2 regions of the Brevibacillus sp. HB1.2 genome follow, and region 2 is predicted to be linked to the other one. Evidence: riboswitches for the same ligand, from Rfam matches in the RefSeq annotation. Region 2 holds a riboswitch; the other holds the start of a gene.
The links. A riboswitch is a leader RNA that binds a small molecule or an ion and turns the genes downstream of it on or off. The one in region 2 is predicted to bind cobalamin.

Region 1: it holds a riboswitch for cobalamin, as region 2 does, so the genes downstream of both, metE (5-methyltetrahydropteroyltriglutamate--homocysteine S-methyltransferase) here and cobO (cob(I)yrinic acid a,c-diamide adenosyltransferase) in region 2, are expected to answer to the same signal.

What each region holds. Positions count from the first base shown of each region.
Region 1 is NZ_JABMIU010000007.1:4,203-8,629, forward strand. It holds gene metE (5-methyltetrahydropteroyltriglutamate--homocysteine S-methyltransferase) at 1-2,124, opposite strand, end outside; cobalamin riboswitch at 2,270-2,468, opposite strand; gene nrdF (class 1b ribonucleoside-diphosphate reductase subunit beta) at 2,555-3,505, opposite strand; gene nrdE (class 1b ribonucleoside-diphosphate reductase subunit alpha) at 3,561-4,427, opposite strand, start outside.
Region 2 is NZ_JABMIU010000010.1:34,825-39,251, reverse strand. It holds gene HPY28_RS20655 (LeuA family protein) at 11-1,429, shown strand; gene HPY28_RS20650 (M15 family metallopeptidase) at 1,524-2,216, opposite strand; cobalamin riboswitch at 2,400-2,615, shown strand; gene cobO (cob(I)yrinic acid a,c-diamide adenosyltransferase) at 2,779-3,327, shown strand; gene cobD (threonine-phosphate decarboxylase CobD) at 3,324-4,427, shown strand, end outside.

The sequences.
Region 1 (4,427 bases), on a different contig from region 2:
TTCCATTTCTGAGACAGCTGGAATTCGAGGGCTATGGATATCGTATACGCCGAGCCCGATGCCTTTGTCATACGTACCTGTTTCGAACACAGACACGAGCTCTCCGTGGCTGCGGGAAGTTTCAATCGAAATTACATCGGCATCGAGTTCGCTGATGACATCCATAAAATCATGGAATTCGCAGTAGCACATGTGTGTATGAATTTGCGTGCTTGGTGCAACGGTAGAGGTCGCTAGACGAAACGCTCTGACGGCCCATTCGAGATAAGCTGCTTGCTCTTCTTTTTTAAGCGGCAATCCTTCGCGCAGTGCTGGCTCATCGACTTGGATCATGAGAATACCCGCCTCTTCCAAGGCTTCTACTTCTTTTCGCAATGCCAAGGCGATTTGCTCACACACTTCTTGTCTGGAGACATCGATCCGCGCGAACGACCAATTCAAAATGGTCGCTGGACCAGTTAACATACCCTTCATTAGTTTGTCCGTCAATGATTTTGCATACACACTTTCTTTGACTGTCATTGGTGCAACAAACTCCACATCTCCGTAAATAACAGGTGGCTTTACGCAACGGGAGCCATACGACTGCACCCAGCCATTTTTCGTGAACAAAAAGCCATCGAGCTTTTCTCCAAAATATTCGACCATATCTGTTCGTTCGAACTCCCCATGGACGAGGACATCCAGACCGAGCTCTTCTTGTATATCGATCCATTCCTTGATTTGCGCTTGAATGAAAGCATCATATTGCTCCGCTGCCCAGTTCCCTTTTTTAAACTGTTGTCGGGCTTGGCGAACCTCTGACGTCTGCGGGAAGCTACCAATTGTGGTCGTTGGCAGCAGTGGCAACTTCCACGTATTTTGTTGAATCTCACGACGTTCTTGGTATGGAACGCTTCTTTCAGGTTTTCCAGCTGCCATTTGGCGTAGCTCATTCTTCACTTCTTGACGATTCCTCGCTGGGGATAGTGCCAGCTTGAGCAAGTCCGTTTCATTTTGAGCAATCTCTTTTGAGATGACATACTTACCATATCGGAATCCTCGGACTAAAAGCTGAACTTCCCCCAACTTTTCATCCGCAAATGCCAATGCAGGCATGACTTCCTCAAGCAAGTCCGTCTCTGCTTCAACCGATACTGGTACATGCAATAAGCTACTGGACGGCTGCAACCACAGCTTTTCGAGTGGAACAATCTCGGAAATTTCTTTGACCAGTTCCCACTTCTCCTCAATCGATGCACGCCATATGTTTCGACCGTCGATGATTCCCGCTGCGAGAATCTTGTCTGCTGGAAACCCGTGTGTCTTGAGATTGGTCAGATTACGCTTCGCTCCGTGTACAAAGTCAAGACCGATTCCTTTTACCGGTAAGGAAACTAGCTCCTCATACCAATCCACCGCTTCAAAATAGGTTTGCAGCATGCACTGGAGATGCGGTAGTGCTTGACCGATTTGCGTATAGATACGTTTGATGATGGCGCGATCACGCACCGAGACATCCAGTACAAATGCAGGCTCATCGATTTGCACCCATTCCACGCCGTGTAGCTCCAACTCCCGGAGAACGTCTATGTAAAGCGGAACGAGTTGATCCACGATGGGCTCAAATTCGTTTTTCTCATATCCTTTGGACAATTTGACAAACGTATACGGACCTACAATGACAGGCTTTCCGATGATCCCAAACTTTTCTTTGGCCTCCAAATATGCCTGGAGAGGCTTGTTCTCCGTAATGGATGGTTGGCGTTCACCGAACTCCGGGACGATATAATGGTAGTTCGTGTTAAACCATTTCGTCATTTCACTGGCGACAGCTTTCTTCGAACCGCGAGCCATGGCGAAGTATGTGGCTAACGAAACCGGGCCACCCTCGTATTCATAACGCTTGGGGACCATTCCAAACATCACAGCCATATCCAGCATGTGATCGTAGTACGTAAAGTCACCCACAGGGATCAGCTCGACCCCTTTTTCCTGCTGACTCAGTAGATGTTGTTGACGGATTTGTTCCATTTGCTGCTCCAAGCCCACCTCACCGATAGTGCCTGCCCAAAATGCTTCCAATGCCTTTTTCCACTCGCGGTTCTTCCCGATCCGTGGATATCCCAAATTGCTGCTTTTCATGAGCTTCCTCTCCATTCTTTATTCGATCTTGACTTGAATCCGCCCAATAAAAAAAGCATCTCCAACGATCAAAAAGAACGTTAGAAATGCCAAATAAGCACTGAGATCACAGCATCCTAACACCTCCCTATCTCCCGTAGGTTAAGCAGTGTCGTCGAAACAGGCAGGTCTCCTGACTTTGGGATCATCATCTGCACATGCCTTCCCAATCCGTTTGGATCAGTGGCTGAAAAATGTGCCGACTCCCCTCATACAGTGGCGGGACCGTGTCGGATTCTCACCGACTTCCCTTTTCATCCTTGGTCCATCTTGATGACCAAAGAACCTGTTTCCACTCTTATGAAATTGTCATGGTTCTGTGAAGTGCCCCCATAAATTAGCAGGGCAGCATACTGTTCATACAGTAACACAGAATCCATTTTTTGTCATACTAAAATTTAAAATCATCATCGGTCAACGGCTCTACGTTTAGCGTGCGGACATAGCCATTTCCTTTTTTCGAGAAGAAGTCATGCTGCTTCGTCTGCGTGCGAATGCCGTTCAGTACGATCGGGTTCACTTCTTCCTCTGGGAATAACGGGTCCAGCCCCAGATTCATCAATGCTTTGTTCGCGTTGTAACGCACGTACACATGAACCTCGTCAGCCAATCCGATTTCCGTATACAACGAAGTCGTATAGGCCTCTTCATTTTCTTGCAGCTCATGCAAAAGGGCATACAGCTCCTCTTTTGCTGCGGTCTGCTCGACCACACTCAGACCTTGATATACTTCTTGCGCAAGAACGCCGACATAGAGTCCGTGGATGCTCTCGTCGCGAACAATCAGGTCGATAATTTCCCCGCTGCTAGTCATCTTTCCTTGCCCCGCCAAATAGAGCGGATAGAAGAAGCCGCTGTAAAACAGATAGCTTTCCAGGAAGACAGAGGCTACCATCGCCATGTACAAGTCTTTCGGTTTCTCAATTTCTTGATAGCGTTTCGAGATGAGGGCCGCTTTCTTTTGCAGATGCGGATTGTTTTCCACCCACGAAAAAATACCGTCAATCTCTTCTGTCGATGCCAGCGTTGTAAAAATACTGCTGTACGATTTGGCATGGATTTGCTCCATCATGCCCATGAAGGCGAGAACCGCTTTTCTTTGCAGTCCATCGACATGCTCCATGATCTTCGGCATCCCTACTCCACCCTGGACCGTATCCAGCAAGGTGAGACCGCCCAATACTTTTTTATACGTGTCCCGTTCAGTCGCACTGAGCTCCATCCAGGACATCTTGTCATCTGACAGTGGGATCTCATCATCCGTCCAGAACTGCATGATGTTCTGATTCCAAAACGTCATCGTAAAATCGTCGTCCGGCCTGTTCCAATTGACTGCTTTCATATGGCGTTCCTCTTCTCTTTTTGCTTGATGCTTTTCCTTTTGTGAAACTCGTTCACTAAATCGCGCAGCTAATGCACTCTTCTACAGTCAAATGCTTCGTACGCGTATAGTAGAGTGACTTCAGACCTTTTTTCGCTGCGTAAATGTAATAGCGAGCCAGTTCTCTGGTTGAAATATTGCTGTTCACGTGCAGCACAGTCGAAATTCCTTGGTCAATGTGCTCTTGAATTTCGGCAATCAGATCAATCACTTTGAATTGATCGATCACATACGCCGATTTGTAGTAAAAATAGTTTTCCTGCGACAAGTACGGCATCGGGTAATACGTCGTAGAGTTAGCATATGTTCTCGTTTCGATATGCTCAACGATTGGCATCACACTAGAAGTCGCATTCTGAATGTAGGAAATACTCTGTGTCGGTGCAATCGCCAAACGGTACGCATGGTAAACGCCATGCTTTTGCACCTTTTGCTGTAGTTCCGCCCAATCCTCTGACGTCGGAATGTGCATTCCTTCAAAGAGATGCTTTGCTTTTTCCGTCCGCGGGCTGTAATCGTTCGTCAAATACTTGTTAAAATAAGTGCCTTTTGCATATTCCGATTGTTCAAAGCCCAAGAAGGTCTTGCCTGTTTCCTTGGCAATTTCCATGCTTTTTTCCAAAGAGTAGAAGTTCATCATCATGAAAAACGTACGAGCGAAGTCCTTCGCTTCTTCACTCTCGTAGGCGATTCTGTTCTTTGCCAGATAACCGTTCAGGTTCATCGCACCGAGACCTACTGAGTGCAGCTCACTGTTTGCCTTTTGAACGCCTGGAGCGTTTTCTACACGCGTCATGTCACTCACGGCTGTAATGGCTTCGATTCCTTCGTGGACGGATTCACGGATCATTTTGCGTTCCATCACGTTGACGATATTGAGCGA
Region 2 (4,427 bases):
TGTGCTGGAAATGAAGCCGTTTCAAATTTTGGATGCAACACTGCGAGAAGGAGAGCAGCAATCTGGCGTGCGCTTCACATGCGAAGACAAGATTCGCATCCTGCATCTCTTGGAAAGCTATCAGATAGACCTCATAGAAGTGGGCCATCCTGGAATTTCTGCCGTGGATGAAGAAATCTGCCGAAAAGTGGCTCAATCGGCAAGACGAGCGCAAATATTAATGCATGCGAGAGCTACTGTTGAAGAAGTACATGCAGTAAAGCGCGCCAAAGCAGACTGGGTGGGGATTTGGGCTTCCATTAATGATGTGTCTATCCAAACCAAATTCAGTCATCACCAGGAAAGCTATATACAAGAGAAAGTCCAACAAGCTGTTATCGAAGCAAAAAAGCTTGGCTTACAGGTTAGATTCACGATTGAAGACGCTTCACGGACAGAGTGGGAAAAGATATCCAGCTTAGGTCATGTTGCTTTGCAGGCAGGCGCAGATCGCATTAGTTTGGCAGATACTGTCGGGATATGGGAGCCTGATACATGCAAAAGAATTGTAACTCGTGCCATTGAGGAATTTGGATGCGAAATTGAAGTTCATCTGCATAATGATCTTGGTCTTGCTCAAGCGAATGCGCTGGCGGCTATTGATGCAGGCGCTTCTGTCATTGATGCGACAATTTTAGGAATCGGCGAAAGAGCTGGTATTACTGACTTGATCCAGCTTACTGTTGCGTTGCAAAAGCTTCGAAATGATCATCGTTATTCTTTGGATAGAATTCCCGAGCTTGTACAAGCGATCCGTATGACGACAGGGTATAGACCGGACGAACTGCGCCCTATCGCTGGGCAAAATGCTTTTACGCATACATCGGCTTACCATGTCCAAGCCGTAAAGAGGAATTCCAAAGCGTATGAGCCATTTCCTCCCGAAACAATTGGAAGAACACGGCTTCTCGAAGAAAAGCGTCCTCCACTAGGAAGCCCAAAGCTGCCTGTTTCCTTACAGGTAGGAAAGCCGTTTCCAAAAGGTGCTTCAGAGCTACAGTATCATCGTGACGGTCCAGGGATACGCTGGGTTATGATGGATTCGCGTGTTGATGAGCGAGCCTCATTTTATGTGATCCAAAGGATATTTGGATTATGCGATTTGTCCGGTATTCCTGAAAAACATGTAGACAGACATGCGCATCATTGTGACAGTGCCTTCCTCTTTTGGGGAGATGCACCTGATGGCACTGGTCTGGTGTGTCATGTTCAACTTGGTGAAGAAGAGAAGACTGTTGAGAGTCCAGCAGCTATTTTTATCCCAGCAGGCGTCGAGCATTCCTATCACTATGTGTCAGGGCACGGAACTTATACAAATATTGTATTGTCACCTGAATACAACAAAAGCCTTTTGGTTTCAGCAGCATCTTCTGAAATACCAGTGACCTAAGAGGTACAGGAATTTGTTGAGTTTGAAGAGTGGGCGGCCATCTGGGCATGAGTACGGTATCGACCGGGCTCATGCCTTGCTCGATTATTTGTGGTTACATCGACAAAACCCCGCCATAAATCGGCTCTTTCTGCGTTTTTTGTCCCCAAGTGCGCGTTCCGTATTCGAAATGCCACCATTCTTTCGGATAGTTGACGAATCCGGCAGCCGTCATCAAATGATAAAGCAGTCGGCGATTGTCTCGAATTTCGATGTCTTTTTGCTTAGACTGTGCCAGCTCTTCATAATAGCGAGTGGAAGCCAGTTCACTGAAATCATCGAAGACGGTCCCCATCTCCAGCCAGCCATCAGGCCCTGCGATAGTTAGATCCACTGCACCGCCGGATAGGTGAGGGGACGGTTTGGAGAGGTCTGTTGTTGGATAAGCGACGAATTTGCTCAATTCTTCCGTGAGGGCGGGTCCTTCCTGCCAGCCTTGTAATAGCAAGGCTTCACGGAAACGATCATACAAGGATGCCTGTACCTCAAATGAGCGCCAGCCGTCCAACACGACGAGCTTGTAGCCAACAGGCAGTTGCGCGGCTGCCGTGGCGAGCTTGTGTGCTGCCCCTTCTCGCAAAAAGGCTTCTGGCTGTGTTCCGGCATAGCCCTTGTGGTAGTAGGCTGGATAGACTGTGATTTGAGCTGAAAGGGAAGAGAGGGGAATCATCGGTTCGCCGCATTCCTTGATCGGCAGTGGGCTGGGCAGGACCATGTCTGGTATTTTTGGAATCGGAGGAAATAGCATGACTGCACACCACTTTCGATTGTTTTGCCAATAGGGTAACGAAAAACATCAGGCATGTAAACGGTCATTATCTTAAATTTTCTGCTAATAGTCACCAGCGACGAATCAGCAGCTTTTGCTTGAATCCTCGGTAGCTTTTGCTATTATTAAAGCAAGTGCTTGTCAACGGAACGAACGACATTTACATATGGAAGAGAAACAGGTCCTTGTTTTTGCGAAACCGATTCGCAGGAGCAAGGTTAAAAGGGAAGTTTGGTGAAAAGCCAACGCGGTCCCGCCACTGTAAGAGAGTAGCTGTTCTTCAAGGCATCATGCCATCCACTGCCCATCCGGGAGCGGGAAGGAGAAGAAGAGCGATGATCCTCGAGCCAGGAGACCTGCCTGTTTTATGATTACACTGATTTCCTTCGGGTCAAAGGAAGAGGTGAGGATTGTTGCTTTTCGGCTATCCGCGCTTTGTTTTTCCTTAGGTACTGGGGGAAACAGAGCGCTTTTTTTATGCTTCGGAAAGTATTTGGAGGAAACAGCGGAGTAAAATACGTCACTTTTTGAGGTGGTCACGATGGAGAAAAACGATAAGAAGCGAGGATTGACCCTCGTTTACACAGGAGACGGCAAAGGAAAAACGACAGCGGCAGTCGGGTTGGCTGTGCGGGCGACAGGGCGCGGGAAAAAGGTGCTGATGGTTCAATTCATCAAGTCGCCAGAGCGTACATACGGAGAAAAGATTATTTTCGATAAATTGGGCATTGAAATTGTGCAAATGGGCGTCGGCTTCACATGGACGAAAACACCGGAGGAGCATCGTCAGGCATTGAAAGAAGCTTGGGCGTTTGCGAGCGAAAAGCTTTCTTCCGGAGCGTACGATGTCGTCATTTTGGATGAGCTAAATAATGCATTGGCGATTGACCGCTTCCCGATTGATGATGTGTTGCCATTGTCCGATGTGTTGGAAGCGATTCAAAATAGGCCAAGTCATATTCACCTCGTGATTACGGGACGGGCCGCAAAGCAGGAGATTTTGGACATCGCAGATTTGGTGACAGAGATGAAGCCAATCAAGCATTACTACGATGAAGGGATTCCAGCTGTGCTGGGGGTAGAGTTTTGACAAGCGCAGGTGTAATAGAGAAGTACGGTCATGGCGGAGACTTGCTGACCGCAGCGCAGCGCTTTGGTCGAGAGCCCGGGCAGTTTCTGGATTACAGTGCCAATATTAATCCGCTGGGGATGCCAGCAAGCGTTCGTGAGATGCTGCTGGATTCGCTGGCTGCTGTAGCGCATTACCCAGACCCTGGACATCGTGTGTTTCGGCGTGCGCTGGCGAAGCGGCTGCAAGTGCCGGAGGAATGGTTGCTGCCTGCCAATGGTGCAGCGGAGGCGATGGCACTGGCCATTCTCGGTCTTTCGCCGCAAACGGTTGGTGTGGTATATCCTTGCTTTTCGGAATACGCGCAACTTTCCGAGCAGTATGGTGCCCGTGTCATTGGCTGCTACGGGAAGGAAGCGAACGGGTACAAGCCCGATCCTATAGAGCTGCACACTCTTTTTACGCAGTCTGATCTCGTATTTGTCGGGTCGCCAAACAATCCGACGGGAATCCTGTATCAACCGGATGAGCTTCGCCAAATGGCGGAATGGACGAGTAAGACCAACACGTGGCTCATCGTGGATGAGGCTTTCCTCGATTTTGTGGAGGAAGATCGGCAATATACATTGGCGACGCAGCTCGAGCGCTTTCCCCGTGTGATCTTGATGCGCTCGATGACGAAAATGTACGCGATCCCGGGATTGCGCCTGGGTTATGCGATTGCGCATCCGGATGTCATTGCGAGGATGCGCCAGAAGCAAGTGAGCTGGAGCGTGAATGCACTGGCCCTTTTAGCTGGAGAACTGTGCTTGCAGGAGCAGGCATATGAGGAACAGACGCGAAGGCTCATAAAAGCAGAACGTGCGTATTTGATCGATTGCATCAGCGGTGAGTTGGGCTGGCAGGTATGGCCGGGGGAGGCAAACTTTTTGCTGCTGCGCTCACCAGAAGGATTGCCAGCGGAACAATTGCAGGCACGGCTCGGCAAAAAAGGCGTTCTGATCCGCAACTGTGCGATGTATCCCGGTCTGACGGCACATGATGTGAGAATCGCAGTGCGTGGACGAGAGGAAAATGAAAGACTTCTGGCAGCGCTCCGCGAGGTCCATGCGGAAGGAAGT